DNA from 4 places in the Streptomyces spinoverrucosus genome. Region 1 is predicted to be linked to each of the others. Evidence: riboswitches for the same ligand, from Rfam matches in the RefSeq annotation. Region 1 holds a riboswitch; each other region holds the start of a gene.
The links. Region 1 has a riboswitch for cyclic di-AMP ahead of I2W78_RS09070 (M23 family metallopeptidase). Riboswitches for the same ligand answer to the same signal wherever they lie in the genome.

Region 2: it holds a riboswitch for cyclic di-AMP, as region 1 does, so the genes downstream of both, I2W78_RS03635 (LysM peptidoglycan-binding domain-containing M23 family metallopeptidase) here and I2W78_RS09070 (M23 family metallopeptidase) in region 1, are expected to answer to the same signal.
Region 3: it holds a riboswitch for cyclic di-AMP, as region 1 does, so the genes downstream of both, I2W78_RS23465 (transglycosylase family protein) here and I2W78_RS09070 (M23 family metallopeptidase) in region 1, are expected to answer to the same signal.
Region 4: it holds a riboswitch for cyclic di-AMP, as region 1 does, so the genes downstream of both, I2W78_RS15885 (transglycosylase SLT domain-containing protein) here and I2W78_RS09070 (M23 family metallopeptidase) in region 1, are expected to answer to the same signal.

What each region holds. Positions count from the first base shown of each region.
Region 1 is NZ_JADPZX010000001.1:2,014,974-2,019,191, forward strand. Features, by position in the region: gene I2W78_RS09065 (GntR family transcriptional regulator) at 1-691, opposite strand, end outside; gene I2W78_RS09070 (M23 family metallopeptidase) at 872-1,636, opposite strand; cyclic di-AMP (ydaO/yuaA leader) riboswitch at 1,649-1,814, opposite strand; gene I2W78_RS09075 (M16 family metallopeptidase) at 2,017-3,405, opposite strand; gene I2W78_RS09080 (M16 family metallopeptidase) at 3,402-4,218, opposite strand, start outside.
Region 2 is NZ_JADPZX010000001.1:778,919-783,136, forward strand. Features, by position in the region: gene I2W78_RS03630 (SGNH/GDSL hydrolase family protein) at 1-646, opposite strand, end outside; gene I2W78_RS03635 (LysM peptidoglycan-binding domain-containing M23 family metallopeptidase) at 862-1,836, opposite strand; cyclic di-AMP (ydaO/yuaA leader) riboswitch at 1,839-2,000, opposite strand; gene I2W78_RS03640 (tyrosine-protein phosphatase) at 2,434-3,231, shown strand; gene I2W78_RS03645 (DUF6126 family protein) at 3,235-3,354, opposite strand; gene I2W78_RS03650 (helix-turn-helix domain-containing protein) at 3,351-3,974, opposite strand; gene I2W78_RS03655 (aspartate aminotransferase family protein) at 4,061-4,218, opposite strand, start outside.
Region 3 is NZ_JADPZX010000001.1:5,157,960-5,162,177, forward strand. Features, by position in the region: gene I2W78_RS23460 (LysM peptidoglycan-binding domain-containing protein) at 70-1,200, shown strand; cyclic di-AMP (ydaO/yuaA leader) riboswitch at 1,410-1,589, shown strand; gene I2W78_RS23465 (transglycosylase family protein) at 1,594-2,271, shown strand; gene eno (phosphopyruvate hydratase) at 2,550-3,830, shown strand; gene I2W78_RS23475 (FtsB family cell division protein) at 3,930-4,218, shown strand, end outside.
Region 4 is NZ_JADPZX010000001.1:3,536,516-3,540,733, forward strand. Features, by position in the region: gene I2W78_RS15880 (CocE/NonD family hydrolase) at 1-1,263, shown strand, start outside; cyclic di-AMP (ydaO/yuaA leader) riboswitch at 1,541-1,721, shown strand; gene I2W78_RS15885 (transglycosylase SLT domain-containing protein) at 1,727-2,215, shown strand; gene I2W78_RS15890 (HAD family hydrolase) at 2,179-3,066, opposite strand; gene I2W78_RS15895 (carboxymuconolactone decarboxylase family protein) at 3,132-3,593, opposite strand; gene fahA (fumarylacetoacetase) at 3,756-4,218, shown strand, end outside.

The sequences.
Region 1 (4,218 bases):
GCCGCAGGCCCGACATGTTTACGGGATGTTGCGAAGTCCTCACACGGTCCGCGCGGTCCCCGTTGCCGGAAAAACGGAGCCGGTGCGCGCCGGTCGCACGCTCGGTGTGCAGCGCCGTGATCGCCCGGGCGCGCTCACTGTCGCCGCGCGCCACCGCGTCCACGATCGCGCCGTGCTCCGTCCACGACTCCATGGGGCTGACCGGCGCCTCCACCGCGTACATCCAGGCGATCTTGTGCCGCAGCTGGGTCAGCATGGCGATCAGCGCGGGGCTGCCGGAGGCCTGGGCGAGCGTCTCGTGGAACCAGCCGCCCAAGGAGCGCAGGTCCTCGCTGTTGCCCCGCCTGGCCCGCTCCTGGCCCAGCCGGACCAGGCCGCGCAGCACCTTCAGATGGGCCTCGGTGCGCCGCTGGGCGGCCCGGGAGGCGCCGAGCGGTTCCAGCAGCATGCGCATCTCCAGCAGGTCGGCGGCCTCCTGCTCGGTCGGTTCCGCCACGCACGCGCCCGCGTGCCGCCGGGTCACCACGAAGCCCTCGGCCTCCAGCGTGCGCAGGGCCTCCCGGACGGGGACGCGCGAGACGCCGTAGCGGCGCGCGAGGAGTTCCTCGGTGAGCCGGCCGCCACGCTCGTAGACACCCGCGACGATGTCGTCCCGGATCGCCGTGCACACCGAGTGCGCCGGAATACGCATGACCGACCTCCGCCTTAATCCCCGTGAAACGTCGACGATTGACGTGTGTTCCGTGACTCTATTGCAATGAGCCGGAATTTCCGATGGCGGGCCGGAATCCATGGATATTTTTTGGACATACAGGCGTACGAAACGCCGAAAGCCCCGGCTCGTGAGCCGGGGCCGCGGGCTGATCCGCTGTCAGACGGAGACGCCGTGCGAGCGGAGGTAGGCGACCGGATCGATGTCCGTGCCGTACTCCGCGGTTGTCCGGGCCTCGAAGTGCAGATGCGCTCCGGTGACGTTGCCGGTGGCGCCGGACAGGGCGATCTGCTGCCCCGGGGTGACCGTCTGGCCCACCGAGACCGCGACGGACGACAGGTGACCGTACTGGGTGTACGTACCATCGTTCATCTTGATCACGACTTGATTGCCGTACGCCCCACCCCAGCCGGCCTCGACCACGGTGCCGGAGCCGACCGCGTGCACGGGCGTACCGCTCGCGGCGTGGAAGTCGACACCGGTGTGGCTGCCGGAGGACCACAGGGAGCCGCCGGCCTGGTAGCCGGTGGAGACGTAGGAGCCGCTGATCGGCACCACATAGGTGTTGAGACGCTTGCGCTCGGCCTCGCGGGCGGCGCGCTCCTTGGCCTCGCGCGCCTCCTTGGCCCGTTCCTCCGCGCGCTTCTTGGCGGCCGCCTCGGCCTTCTTCTCGGCGGCGGCCTCCGCCGCGGCCTGCTCCTGAGCGGCGGCCTGGGCGTCTATCTGCTCGGCGACCGAGTCGCCGATGGTGATCACCGGGAGCAGGCCGGTCTGCTCGGCCGCGGGCTCGGCGGCGAGCGCGGGAACGGCCAGGGTGCCGATGACGCCGGTCGTGGTGAGCGCCGCGACGCCCGTCGCGTGGGCGGCGGTGCGCTTCATCCGGCTGGGACGACGATGCTTCCCGGTGGCGCGCGTGAACGCCATGTAGTGGCTGGTCCTTTCCTTCCCTCTCGCCTACCGGGTTAGCTGACGGGTTCGGAGCAGGAAGGTCTCCTACGGACGCCCTCGCTGCGCGCGGGCGTCCGATTCACCCCAGGGACTGCACGATTGGGTCCCCGGCTCCCCTGGCTCGCGCCGTACGGGGACTCGGCGATGGCTGTCCGGTGCCGCGGGCGCGGCGCACTGCCTGACGGACAGCCCGGAAGACGCTAAGCGGGACGTCTTTCAATCCCCAAACGCATCAGGGGGTTTGTAGCGCATCCCACAGGTCAGACAGGCAACCTCTCCCCCAATTCGGACATAAAGGGGCCCTGGTGACGGATCCGTCACCAGGGCCCCTACGCGCGCGTGCCGTTCGGCGGCCTCTACTCGGCCGTCACGACGGTGACCTCGCCGATGCCGAGCGCCTCGACGGGCGCCTTGATCTGCGCCGCGTCACCGACGAGCACCGTCACCAGACGGTCCACCGGGAAGGCGTTGACGACGGCCGCGGTGGCCTCCACCGTCCCGGTCGCGGCGAGCTGCTGATACAGCGTCGCCTGGTAGTCGTCGGGCAGGTGCTGCTCGACCTGGTCGGCCAGGGTGCCCGCCACGGCCGCCGCGGTCTCGTACTTCAGCGGCGCCACACCGACGAGGTTCTGCACGGCGACGTCCCGCTCGGCGTCCGTGAGGCCCTCGGCGGCGAGCCTGCGCAGCACCGTCCACAGGTCCTCCAGCGCGGGGCCGGTGTTCGGCGTGTCGACGGAACCGCTGATGGCGAGCAGCGAGGCGCCGGTGCCGTCGGAGGTGGAGCGCAGCACCTGGCCGAACGAGCGCACCCCGTAGGTGTAGCCCTTCTCCTCGCGCAGGACGCGGTCCAGACGGGAGGTGAGGGTGCCGCCCAGGCAGTACGTGCCGAGCACCTGGGCCGGCCACACGCGGTCGTGCCGGTCGGGGCCGACGCGGCCGATCAGCAGCTGGGTCTGGACGGCGCCGGGGCGGTCCACGATGACCACGCGGCCGGTGTCGTCGGCGGTCACCGGCGGCACGGGCCGCGGCTGCGCCTGGGAGCCCGCCCAGGCGCCCAGGGTGTCGCCGAGCAGCGCGTCGAGGTCCACGCCGGTGAGGTCGCCGACGACCACGGCGGTGGCGGTGGCGGGGCGGACGTGCCGCTCGTAGAAGGCGCGCACGGCGGCGGAGTCGATCTTCTGGACCGTCTCCTCCGTGCCCTGGCGCGGACGCGACATGCGCGAGGTCGCCGGGAACAGCTCCTTGGAGAGCTCCTTGGCGGCCCGCCGGGCGGGGTTGGCCAGCTCGTGCGGGATCTCGTCCAGGCGGTTGCGGACCAGCCGCTCGACCTCGCTGTCGGCGAACGCGGGCGCCCTGAGGGCGTCGGCGAGCAACCCCAGGGCCTTGGACAGGCGGGAGGCCGGGACCTCCAGGCTCAGCCGGACGCCAGGGTGGTCGGCGTGCGAGTCGAGGGTGGCGCCGCAGCGCTCCAGCTCGGCGGCGAACTCCTCGGCGGAGTGCTTGTCGGTGCCCTCGGAGAAGGCCCGGGCCATGATCGTGGCGACGCCGTCGAGGCCGGCCGGCTCGGCGTCCAGGGGCGCGCCGAGGAGCACCTCGACGGCGACGACCTGCTGGCCGGGGCGGTGGCAGCGCAGGACCGTCAGGCCGTTGTCGAGCGTCCCGCGCGTGGGGGCCGGGAAGGCCCAGGGGCGGGCCTCGCCCGCCTGCGGCTGGGGGTGGAAGTCCATCGTGGCGAGCTCGGTCACTGGGCAGCCTCCTCGGTGTCGTCGGTGGCGGCGGCTTCGGCGCCGTCGCTGTCGTCGGTGGCTTCGGGGGCGGTGGGCTCGTAGACCAGCACCGCGCGGTTGTCGGGCCGCAGGCGGGCCTTGGCGACCTCCTGAACCTCCTCGGCCGTCACTTCGAGCACGCGCTGGACGGCCGTGAGGGCGAGCTTCGGGTCGCCGAACAGCACGGCGTACCGGCACAGTTCGTCGGCGCGGCCGGCGACCGTGCCGAGCCGGTCCAGCCATTCACGCTCCAACTGGGCCTGGGCGCGCTCCATTTCCTCGGCCGTCGGGCCCTCCTCGGCGAACCGGGCGAGCTCCTCGTCGATGGCGGCCTCGATGACCGGCACCTCGACGTCCCCGGACGTCTTCACGTCCAGCCACCCCAGGGAAGGCGCTCCGGCCAGCCGCAGCAGGCCGAACCCGGCCGCGACCGCCGTACGGTCCCGTCGTACCAGCCGGTTGTACAGGCGGGACGACTCGCCGCCGCCGAGGATGGTCAGCGCGAGGTCGGCCGCGTCGCACGTGCGCGTGCCGTCGTGCGGGAGCCGGTAGGCGGCCATCAGGGCGCGCGCCGGGACCTCCTCCTCGACGATCTCGCGCAGCTGCCCGCCGATGATCTCGGGCAGCGAGCCGTCGCGCGGGGCGGGCTTGCCGTCGTGCGAGGCGATGGAGCCGAAGTACTTCTCGATCCAGGCCAGCGTCTGCACCGGGTCGATGTCACCGACGACCGAGAGCACCGCGTTGTTGGGCGCGTAGTACGTGCGGAAGAACGCGCGCGCGTCCTCCAGGGTC
Region 2 (4,218 bases), 1.2 Mb from region 1:
CCCGCCGCACCTCGAGGGTGCCGCGCGGCGGCAACGGCGGCCAGGGCTGCTCCGGGTCGGCGGGCACGGCGAGGCCGAGGGCCAGACCTGCGCGCAGGGCCACGCGCGTGTGCCCCTCGGGTGAGAGGTGCAGCCGGTCGTCGTCCCAGGCGCGGCGGTCCTGAACGGACTTGAGCGACCACAGGTCGAGGACCGGGCAGCCGTACCGGTCGGCGATGGCCCGCACATGCCCGTTGTAGGTGGCGATCTTGCCGCGCAGGTGCCTCAGCAGGGGGACGCGCCGGGTGTCGAAGCCGGTCGTCACCAGCACGGTGCCCGCGGCCGCGGTCAGCGCGGCGACCGACCGCTCGAAGCGGTCGGCCACGTCGTCCGGGTCGGTGCCCGGGCGGATGATGTCGTTGCCGCCGGCGCAGAACGAGACCAGGTCCGGAGCGAGTTCGATGGCCTGCGGAACCTGGTCCGCCACGATCTGGTCGAGCAGCTTGCCGCGCACGGCGAGGTTGGTGTATTGGAAGTCGCCTTCGGGTCGGCGGTCCGCGAGCAGTACGGCGAACCGGTCGGCCCAGCCGACGAACGCCCCGTCGGGGCCGGGGTCGCCGACGCCCTCGGTGAAGCTGTCCCCCACCGCCACGTACGACCCGATCACTGATCTGCTGTCATTCTTCGAATCGTCTGCCACGTCGGAACATCATTCCCCTTCGAATGTGACCTACGCGACCGTAGGAAGGGGTTGACGGACGGTGAGAAAGGCCACGGCCAAAGGATTGGTCAACTGCGGAATAAGGCCTGCCAACGGGCGGGGACGCCGAAGGCCGGACCCGGGGATCGGGTCCGGCCTTCGGTGGCGTGGGCGGCGCGTCGTCAGCCGACGGAGACGCCCTTGGAGCGGAGGTAGGCGACCGGGTCGATGTCCGAGCCGTAGTCCGGCGTGGTGCGGATCTCGAAGTGCAGGTGCGGTCCCGTGGAGTTGCCGGTCGAGCCGGAGAGGCCGATCTGCTGGCCCGCGCTCACGGTCTGGCCGCTGGAGACCGAGAGGGAGGACAGGTGGGCGTACTGCGCGTAGTAGCCGTCGGCGAGCTTGATGACGACCTGGTTGCCGTACGCGCCGGCCCAGCCCGCGGAGACGACCGTGCCCGCGCCGACGGCCTTGAGCGGGGTGCCGCTCGGGGCCGCGAAGTCGACGCCGGTGTGGTAGCCGCTGGACCACATGCTGCCCGCGACGCGGTAGGCGGTGCCGACGGCGGCGCCGTCCACGGGGGCGGAGAAGCCGCCGGCGGTGCCGGCGTCGGCGGTCTGGGTGGAGGCCTCGGACGACTGCGCCGCGGGCTCGGAGGCGTTGGCGGACTCGGAGGCGTTCGAGGACTGCGACGTCTGCGTCGACGCCGACGACTTGGCCGCGGAGGGGGCGGAAGCGGACGACGGCTTGTCGCTGCTCGCCGCGGCCTTCTTGCCGATGGTGAGCTTCAGACCGGGGTGGATGAGCGACGGGTCCTGGCCGACCGCCTCACGGTTGTCCTCGTAGAGCCGCTGCCAGCCGCCGCTGACGTTCTGCTCGTCGGCGATCTTCGAGAGGTAGTCGCCGACCTTCACCGAATACGTCCGCACACCCGCCTTCTTGGCGGCGGACTTCTTTTCGGCGGCCTTCTGCTGGACGGCCGCCTTCTCGGTCGGGGCCGACTGCACGGCCTTTTCCGGGGCGGACTGGGGAGTGGCGGCGTGGGCGCCGGCGGCCCCCATGAGCGGGAGGGCGAGTGCGGCGCCACCGGTTCCGGCGACGGCGATGGAGCGGGTGAAGCGCTGGGTCTTCGGACGGCGGTGCTTACCCTTCGCGGGCATGGCGAATTCCTCTCCGGCGCCTGCGAGGTGAGCTGTCGGGTGCGGACTGGAGATGTCCGGCCGGCGCCGAAGCGCGGCTTTACCCCAAGCCTGTTCCGGAGACCGGAACAGGCGGTTCTACCTGTGGGTCCCCCGCTCCTGCCGAACACGGGTGAGTTTGCGCGGGCACCGGGCGGCGGCAGGATTCGGCGTCCGCCCGGATCGGTGTGGAACGTAAGCGACCAAGACGCAACGGGACAAGCAAGAGGTTCCACAGGAACGCCGTTTTCGTGATCCGTTCACCTGAATTCCGGTCACACTCCGTGCATTACGGCGTCACCATTCTCCGTAAACGCCCTTGATAAGCATGTGAATTACGTGAACATGACGGGCGACGCTCGGTCACGGATATGACGCTGCTCACGTGACCCCGCTCCAGGTTCCTTTATTCCAGAGCGAGTTGGAACGAAGGGCTCAATTCGGACAGAAAGCCCAGATGTGCTCCAACTCCGCGTCACCACCTGTGGACAACTCATTGGCCCAGGCATCGGTGTCGTATCGTCAGGGGACGTGCCCGTCGACGAGCCGCGCCGACGGGGCCGAGGGGAGGGAGCCCCCGTGACGCAGCAGGTGCCGTCGACCGAGCCGGAACTGGCCGGAGTGCGCAACTTCCGTGATGTGGGCGGACTGCCGACCGTGGACGGGCGCCGGGTGCGGCAGGGGGTGCTGTTCCGCAGCGGCCACCTCGCGCATGCCACCGCGGAGGACGCCGCGTTCCTCGCCTCGCTCGGGCTGCACACGATCTTCGACTTCCGCAATGCCGCGGACCAGAAGCTGGAGGGCCCGGACGTCGACCTGCCGGGCGTGCGCAACGTCAACCTGCCGCTGACGGATCCGGCGGACGGCGCGGAGTTCTGGAAGATGGTCCGGGACGGCGATCTGGAGCAGCTGCGCGGGATTCTGGCCGACGGCAAGGCCGCCAACCGGATGATCACCTCGTACCGCGCGATCATCAAGGAGCGCACCGCCGAGCACTCCCAGGTGCTGCACGCGCTCGCCGAGGACAGCGTCCCCGCGCTGATGCACTGCGCGGCGGGCAAGGACCGCGCCGGGCTGTCGATCGCCGTCACCCTGCTCGCGCTGGGCGTGGAGCGCGAGGCGATCCTCGCCGACTACCTGGAGTCCAACGCCAAGCACCGCCGCTACAAGGTGCACCGCAGCAGCAGCTCCGCCTCCGCCTACTCCCCGGAGGTCATGGAGCTGCTCAGCCCGCTCTTCGACGCGCGTGCCGAGTATCTGACGGCGGCGATCGAGACCATCGAGGAGACCTGGGGCGGTGTCGACACCTATCTGGAGCAGGGGCTGGCCGTCACCCCCGAGACCCGGGAGCGGCTGCGCGACCGCCTGCTCGCCTGACCCCTACTTGGCCCCTACCTCGAACAGCAGGTAGAGGAATGCGGCGAAGAGGTGCCCCGCGACGACATAGATCAACAACCGGAGCCAGATGCCCCGGGGAAGCTTCTGCTCGATGTCACTCATGGTGTGTCTCCCGTGACGGGGCCGAGGCACAGCGCGGCCGTGGGGCTCTGCAGCAGGGTGTGGACGAAGAGAAGGTCGGCCCCGCCCCGGTCCTGGGCGGCGATGCGATGCGGGGTCAGCGAGTCGAAGTGGGCGCTGTCGCCGGGGCCGAGCCGGTGCTCGGCGTCCCCCAGGCGCAGGCGCAGCCGCCCCTTGAGGACGTACAGCCACTCCTCACCGGGGTGCAACCGCACGATGTCGCCCTGGGAGGCGTACGGCACGTGCACCCGCAGGGCCTGCATGCCCCGCCCGGGCGCGCCGGCCTGCCAGTACGTCCAGCCGCCCGCGCCGGTCGGCTCCATGTCGGCGGCGCGCACGACGGCGTCCCGGTCGGCGACCGTCTCGCCGAGCAGCTCCGAGACGGTCGTACCGTAGATGCGGGCGAGTGCCAGCAGCATCGGAAGCGAGGGCTGGCGCTGCCCGGTCTCCAGCCGGGAGAGGTGAGCGGGTGACAGCCCGGCGGCACGGGCGGCGGCCTCCAGGGTGAGGGAGGCCCGGCGGCGCAGGTCACGGAGTTGCGGGGCGACCGCCGGCAGACCGTCGGCCGGCTCGGCCCCGGGCTCGGAGGCGGAGGAGTTCATATCTCCATTCAGCCCGAGCTTTGCCTGAGCGGCAAATTTCTTGCCTCAGAGGCAAACCGCACCGGCCGATCCGGTCAGCGTCAGCGTCAGCGGTTGGCCACCGCCTGCTTCACCAGCGTCTTCCCGAAGTCCCACACCAGCCCGCCCCCGCTGTGCGCGTCGTCCATCACCGCCGTGAAGGCGTCCACGAACCGGTCCACCTCCCGCTCCCCGATGATCAGCGGCGGAATCAGCTTGATCACCT
Region 3 (4,218 bases), 3.1 Mb from region 1:
TCACCCATCAGCGCGGCCCCCCGCATCACCCGCCGCGCAGGTCCCTGCTGTCTCGCGAAAGGCCGCCGCATGCTCTCCGGGAACGGTCGTCACCGTCGCCCCCGCCAGGCACCCGCTCTCGTCGTCGCGGCCGGTGTGACCGGCTCCGCCATCGCCATCCCCCTCCTCGGCGCCACCGGCGCGAGTGCGGCCAGCGGGACGACCTGGGACCGGGTCGCGGAGTGCGAGACCGGTGGCTCCTGGAGCGCGGACACGGGCAACGGGTACTTCGGCGGGCTGCAACTCTCCCAGGAGGACTGGGAGAAGTACGGTGGCCTCACCTATGCGGCGAGCGCGGACCGGGCCAGCCGTTCGCAGCAGATCGCCGTCGCCGAGAAGGTCCTCGCGAACCAGGGCGTCGGCGCGTGGGCGACCTGCGGTCCGCTCGTCGGGCTCGACACGGACTCCTCGGCGGCCCGCGTCGACACCGGCGTGGCCGGTGATGCGTCGAGTACGCCGTTGGATACGAGATCCAGCGATTCAGGAAGTCTGTCCAACTCGCTTGGATTGTCCAACTCATCCGGCAGCTCCTACGGCGGCGACACCGGCAGCTCCGACGACTCAAACGGGACCGACGACTCCAACAGCTCCAATGGGGCCAACAGTTCCAATGGGCCCAGCAGATCCGATGCACCCACAGATTCCACCAAACCCACAGAATCGGGCGAATCCACCTCACCCTCCGGCTCCGCCACCCCCGCCACCCCCACCACCTCTCCGTCCGACCCCTCCTCCGGGCCCAGCGGATCCGCCACGTCCCCCGGCTCCAGCGAATCCCCCGAATCGGGCGAATCCCCCTCAACTTCCCTGCTTCCTGGCGTGTCGTCGACCTCGCCGAACACCTCCAGCCTCACCGACACGGGGGCTCTCCTCGGCTCCGGCAAGCACCGCGGGCACAGTGCGGACGAGGGTGCGGCCGACGGTCGTACCGTCGAATCCTCAGGGCGGCACGCCTCGCGCGGTGGGGCCACCACCCGTGCGGCCGTCGACGGTTCGTACACGGTCCGGGAGGGCGACAGCCTCTGGGGGATCGCCGACTCCCTTGGTGTGCAAGGCGGATGGTCCGCGCTCTACGCCGAGAACAAGGACGCCCTCGGCACCGACCCCGACCGCATCCTCCCCGGTCAGACGCTCGATGTCGGCGTCGAGTCGGGCGACTAGCGGTCGCGGGAAATCGCCCACGAACAGCGGGAGTTCACGTCACATTTCGCGCTGAATGTCCGTTTTGGCGAAAGTGTGGGATGAGTCTCAGAAGCCCTGATCGTCTTTGAAATTCCGCCGATCGCGTGTCTACGGTCATGACCGCTCGCCAACGCGAGCCCCGGTTGCCGCAACGCCGAATCCTGCCAGCGGCTGCCCGGGAACAGTCGTCGCGTCAAGCGCCGTAGGCAGGAGCGGGGGACCCAAGGTAAGTGCCGGGCCCGGCAGTTGAGGCGACTCAGCGCCGGCACCGGCTTGGGGTGAAGCCATGCCTTCTACGGAGGTGTGGCCGGGCAACTCATCCGGCCCGAACCCGACAGCTCACCTCGCAGGCGTCGGTGAGGGGATCCAACCATGCTGTTTTCCAGCAAGGGCAAGCACCGTCGTCCGTCCAAGGCCGTTCGCGCCATCGCCGCCGTCGGCGTCACCGGCGCCGCCGCCGTCGCCGCCCCGCTGATGGCGGCCGGCGGCGCCTCCGCAGCCACCGCCTCCGAGTGGGACGCCGTCGCCCAGTGCGAGTCCGGCGGCAACTGGTCCATCAACACCGGCAACGGTTACTACGGCGGTCTGCAGTTCTCCGCCTCGACCTGGGCCGCGTACGGCGGCACGCAGTTCGCCGCCACGGCCGACCAGGCCTCCAAGGAGCAGCAGATCCAGATCGCCGAGAAGGTGCTCGCGGGTCAGGGCAAGGGCGCCTGGCCGGTCTGCGGCAAGGGCCTGTCGAACGCCGCCTACGCCGGCGGCGGCTCCACCGACACCTCGTCCGAGGACACCGCCTCCCGGGCCACCGAGCAGCAGTCGGCCTCCCGTTCACAGGAGCGCCCCGCCGCGAAGGAGACGGTCACCACCCCGACCGGCGAGAAGGTCGAGAAGGGTGACGGCGAGTACAAGGTCGTCGAGGGCGACACCCTCAGCACCATCGCCGCCGAGCACGACGTCAAGGGCGGATGGGAGAAGCTGTTCCAGCTGAACAAGGACATCGTCGAGGACGCCGACCTCATCTACCCGGGCCAGCAGCTGCACCTGAAGTAATACGGGTCCAGATACGGTCCGAGGGACAGACCCCCGTGAGGGTCCCCCCGTCCCCACGGGCTCCCCGCCCCGGTGCGTGTTCCCCCGTACGCACCGGGGCGGGGCTTTTTATGTCACCGTTGTGCATCGACGTCTTTGTTCCGTTCGGAAACAATTTACTCTCGGTTCCGTCCACGAGATGGGCGACCGGCTGGCCGATCGCACGGAGCCGGTTAGGCTCGTCTCGCAGAGCCGCTGCGGTCCTGCTGAACCGCGTCACATCCACGAAGGAGATGCTCGTGCCGTCCATCGACGTCGTCGTAGCCCGGGAAATCCTGGACTCCCGAGGCAACCCCACGGTCGAGGTCGAGGTCGGCCTCGACGACGGCAGCACGGGTCGTGCCGCCGTCCCGTCCGGCGCCTCCACCGGCGCCTTCGAGGCCATCGAGCTCCGCGACGGCGACCCCAACCGCTACCTCGGCAAGGGCGTCGAGAAGGCCGTCCTGGCCGTCATCGAGCAGATCGGCCCGGAGCTGGTCGGTTACGACGCCACCGAGCAGCGCCTGATCGACCAGGCCATGTTCGACCTGGACGCCACCGACAACAAGGGCTCCCTCGGCGCCAACGCCATCCTCGGCGTCTCGCTGGCCGTCGCGCACGCCGCCTCCGAGGCCAGCGACCTGCCGCTGTTCCGCTACCTGGGCGGCCCCAACGCGCACCTGCTGCCGGTGCCGATGATGAACATCCTGAACGGCGGCTCGCACGCCGACTCCAACGTGGACATCCAGGAGTTCATGATCGCCCCGATCGGCGCGGAGTCCTTCTCCGAGGCCCTGCGCTGGGGCGCCGAGGTCTACCACACCCTGAAGAAGGTCCTGAAGAACAAGGGCCTGGCCACCGGCCTCGGCGACGAGGGCGGCTTCGCCCCGAACCTCGGCTCCAACCGCGACGCCCTCGACCTCATCCTGGAGGCGATCAAGGAGGCCGGCTACACCCCCGGCGAGCAGATCGCCCTCGCCCTCGACGTCGCCGCGTCCGAGTTCTACAAGGACGGCGTGTACGTCTTCGAGGGCAAGGAGCGCTCGGCCGCCGAGATGACCGAGTACTACGCCGAGCTGGTCGACGCGTACCCGCTGGTCTCCATCGAGGACCCGCTGTTCGAGGACGACTGGGAGGGCTGGAAGACCATCACCGCCAAGCTCGGTGACAAGGTCCAGCTCGTCGGTGACGACCTGTTCGTCACCAACCCGGAGCGCCTGGCCCGCGGCATCGAGGAGGGCGCCGGCAACGCGCTGCTGGTCAAGGTCAACCAGATCGGCTCGCTGACCGAGACCCTGGACGCCGTCGAGCTGGCCCAGCGCAACGGTTTCAAGTGCATGATGTCCCACCGCTCCGGCGAGACCGAGGACGTCACCATCGCCGACCTCGCCGTCGCCACCAACTGCGGCCAGATCAAGACCGGCGCCCCGGCCCGCTCCGAGCGTGTCGCCAAGTACAACCAGCTGCTGCGCATCGAGGAGATCCTCGACGACGCCGCGGTGTACGCGGGCCGCTCGGCCTTTCCCCGCTTCAAGGGCTGAGTGATCACCGCCTCGTAGGAAGCGTCGTACGTACGTCCCCGTACTCGGTCCCGTACCGTGTGCGGGGACGTACGCGCGTGGACGGGAGGCGGAAACCAGATGGCCGTGAAGGACCGGGACCGTTTCTCCACCGCGACCAGGATCCGGCTGCTCGGCGAACAGACGGCGGCCCGCGTCTACCGCTCCCAGACCCGCCGCCAGGCCCGCCGCTCCCGGCTGACCGGCCGCGCCGCACTGCTCGCGCTCGTCGTCTGCTCGCTGGTCGTCGCCCTCGCCTATCCGATAAGGCAGTACGTCGCCCAGCGCGCCGAGATCGCCGACCTGCGGCGGGAGAAGCAGCAGGCCCAGCAGCGGGTCGAGGAACTGCGCGACCTCAAGGCACGCTGGC
Region 4 (4,218 bases), 1.5 Mb from region 1:
CCGTACCGCGACACCGTGCTCCGCCTGGTCGAACACCTCCCGCCCGACCGCGTCCGCGGCCTGATCGGCCCCTGGCCCCACCAGTACCCCGACCGCGGCCTGCCGCCCGGCCCGGCGATCGGCTTCCTCCAGGAGACCCTGCGCTGGTGGGACCACTGGCTGAAGGGCAAGGACACGGGGGCGATGTCCGAGCCACTGCTGCGTTCCTACGTCATGGAGGCGCATCCCCCGGCGACGGTGTACGACACGCTGCCCGGCCGCTGGGTCGGCGAGCCCGCATGGCCCTCGCCCAACGTGACGACGGTCACGCACGCCCTCCGGGGTGAGCCCGTCCTCGTCCGGTCCCCGCAGCACACCGGCCTCGACGCGGGGCGTTTCTTCCCGTTCGGCAACGAGGCCGACCTGCCGCCGGACCAGCGGGAGGAGGACGCGCGCGGGGCGTGCTTCGACTTCGCCGTGCCGGAGGAGACGTGGGTGCTGGGGCGGCCGCGGGTGCGGCTGCGGCTGACGTCGGAGGTGCCGCGCGGGCAGGTGATCGCGCGTGTGTGCGATGTGGCGCCGGATGGATCCTCGACCCTGGTGACGCGGGGTGTGATGAACCTCTCCGCGCGCGAGGGGCGCGACCGGACCGTGCCGTGGATCCCGGGGGCCACCGAGGACGTCACCTTCGAGCTCAACGGCGTCGGGTACGCCTTCCCGCCCGGCCACCGCATCCGCCTCGCCGTCTCCTCCGCGTACTGGCCCTGGATCTGGCCCCAGCCGGACACGGCCGCCGGCTTCACCCTGGACCCGTCCGGCAGCGCGCTCGAACTCCCGGTACGCGCGCGTGCGGTGGTCTCGCCCCACACCTTCGAGGAGCCGGAGCAGTCCGAGCCGCTCGGCGTCGCCTATCCGGCCACCCTCGACGAACCGCGCCCCGAGCGGCTGGTCGTGCGGGACGTGGCCAAGGGCGAGTGGCGGTTGGAGGTCGACCCGCGCTACGGCGGCACGCGGATGTATCCCGACGGGCTGGAGTTCACCGAGGACGCGCTGGAGACGTACACCATCCGCGACGACGATCCGTTGTCCGCCCGCACCCGCTCGGACTGGTCGATCCGGCTGCACCGCCCGGAGCTCGCCTGGGACACGACGATCCGGACGCGGTCGGAGATTGCCTGCACCGCGGAGGACTTTCTGTCCTCGAATGAGGTGATTTGCACCTCCGGTGAAGAGGTGGTCTTCCATCGCACCTGGGAGCAGCGAATTCCACGGACCGCCGGTTGAGAGGGACTTGGGCTCATTGCCCGATTTGCCGCGCTTCTGAACGGGCGTGAGTTGGCTCACGCCAGCACCTTCACAGATCCCCCACACGCATCCCTCGATCCGCCTTTACGGACCGCCGAGTTGACGCTTGCGAACTGCAAAGGATCAAGCACTGCAAAACCCCCATTCGAAGATCAAATCCCGCAATAAGCGAATCCGCTACTTGTTTCGGACATGTGCTCCCGCATACGTTCCTGGCCAGTCGGGCGGAACGCCGAATCCTGCCGCCGCCCGCACCACCCATGACGGACTCATTCACCGCACGGCAGGAGCGGGGGAACCCAGGTAAGCCGCCGGGCCGGACGTCGTATTCCCGACGCACCGGAACGGCTTGGGGTGAAGTCGCAACCGCAAGGGCGCGACCGGGCACCTCCCCGCCCGAACCCGACAGCTCACCTCGCAGGCGTCGGAGAGGACAACCCCCATGTCTGCAAACGGTCAGAACGCCCGCTCCCGCTCTGCACGTATCGCCCGCAAGCTCGCCGTCGTCGGTACCGGCGCGGCCGTGCTCGCCCTCCCGCTGATCGGGGCCACCAGCGCCTCCGCCGCCACCCCCACGGCCGCCACCGCCGTGAGCACCGCCACGACGTACCCGGACAACCTCGACGGCTGGATCCGCGAGTCGCTCGCCGTCATGGCGCAGCACGGCATTCCGGGCTCGTACGCGGGCATCCACCGCAACATCATGCGTGAGTCGTCCGGCAACCCGGCCGCCATCAACAACTGGGACTCCAACGCCGCCAAGGGCACCCCGTCGAAGGGCCTGCTCCAGGTCATCGACCCGACCTTCGCGGCCTACCACGTGCCCGGCACGGCGTACGACCCGTACGACCCGGTCGCCAACATCACCGCCGCCTGCAACTACGCGGCCGACCGCTACGGCTCCATCGACAACGTCTTCGGCCCGTACTGAGCCGGGAGCCTGGGCGCGTACTGAGCCCGGGCGAGGAGTCGTTCGAGGACGACGGCGATGCCGTCGTCCTCGTTCGACAGGGTGATCTCGTCGGCCACCGCCTTGAGTTCGGGGTGGGCGTTGGCCATGGCGACGCCGTGGGCCGCCCAGTCGAACATGGGGATGTCGTTGGGCATGTCCCCGAAGGCGATGGTCTGTTGCGGGCCAAGGCCCAGATGCCGGGCCGCCAGCGCCAGCCCGGTCGCCTTGGTGATACCGCACGGCTGGAGCTCGACCGTCCCCGGCCCCGACATGGTGACGGTCGCGAGCGAGCCGACCGCGGTGCGGGCCACCGCCGCCAACTCGTCGTCGGACAGGGTCGGATGGCGCAGCAGCACCTTGCTGATCGGCGCGCACCACAGGTCGTCGCGATGTTCGACCCGCACCGCGGGCAGCGTGGGGTGCGGCATCAGATAGCCGGGCTCGATGAGCGTGAGCCCGTCGACGCCGTCCTGGTCGACGGCCGCGTACACCTGGCCGACCTCGGCCTCGATCTTGCCGAGGGCGGTCTCGGCGAGTTCCCGGTCCAACGTGACGGACCACAGCAGACGGTCCGCGCCGGCGTCGTACAACTGCGCGCCCTGCCCGCACACCGCGAGCCCCCCGCCGCCCAGGAACTCCAGCAGCGGCCGCACTCTCGGTGCCGGCCGTCCGGTCACCACCAGATGCCGGGCACCGGCCGCCGAGACCCGCGCGAGCGCGGCGAGCGAACGGTCGGAGACCGTGTCGTCGCCACGGAGCAGGGTTCCGTCCAGGTCAGTGGCGATGAGGGCGTATTCGATGCGCGCGGCATATGCGGTGGGTGCGGCCATGATCAGAGAATACGGACACCGCACCCACACCGTTCATCCCCAACTATCTTCTACCTGTCTGCTTTTCACCCCCACGTGGTGCCCGCCGGCTCCCCGATCGTGGTGTTGATCCGGTTGAACATGTTCGTCAGCGAGATGGTCAGGATGAGCGCCGACAGTTCCTTCTCGTCGAAGTGGTCGGCGACCTCGTCCCACAACGCGTCCGGAACCGACTCGTCCGAGCGGTCGGCGAGCCGTGTCATCCGCTCCGCGAGCGTCAGCGCGGCGCGCTCGGCGTCGCTGTAGTAGGGCGCGTGCCGCCAGGCGGCGACCGAGTCGATGCGCTCCTCGCTCACGCCCGCCTTGCGCAGATTGTGCACGTGCCCGTACACACACGCGCCGCACCCGTTGATCTGGCTGGCCCGCAGCCCCACGAGCTCCGCGAGCTCCTGGGACAGGCCGCCCTCCCCGATGGCTTGCGAAAGGGCGCCGATGCCCTTCATCGCGTTCGGGAGAACGTACGCCGGGTTCGTCATCCGTGCCTGCATGGTGCCGCCTCCTGTTGTCAGTGGCCGATGCGATGCTTGCTTTCACTGCACTGACGGATCGGAGGCGGTCGTTGTGACGGGGCAGCGAGACGAACAGGGGCCACCGCCGTAACGTGATCCGCGACCGCATGGACCGCGCGTACGAAAGTGAGGCAGCACCCCATGCCCCCCTTCGATGTCCCCGAGGATGACCCCTTCGGTCCGCACAACCTTCCGTACGGTGTGTTCTCACCCGTCGGCTCCACCGAGCGGACGGTCGGTGTCCGCCTCGGTGACCACGTCCTCGACGCCGGCGCGGCCGCACTGGCGCTCGGCTCCCCGTACGCCGACCTGCTGGCCCGCCCGACCCTGAACCCGCTGCTCGCGGCGGGCCGCACCGCCTGGTCGGACGTCCGGCGCGCCCTGACCGCCTGGGTCACCGTGCCCTCCCACCGCGAGACCCTCGCGCCCCTGTTGCACCCGCTCTCCTCGGTGACCCTGCACCTCCCCTTCGAGGTCGCGGACTACGTCGACTTCTACGCGTCCGAGAACCACGCCCGGAACGTCGGGCAGATCTTCCGCCCCGACGCGGCCGACTCCCTCACCCCCAACTGGAAGCATCTGCCGATCGGTTACCACGGCCGCT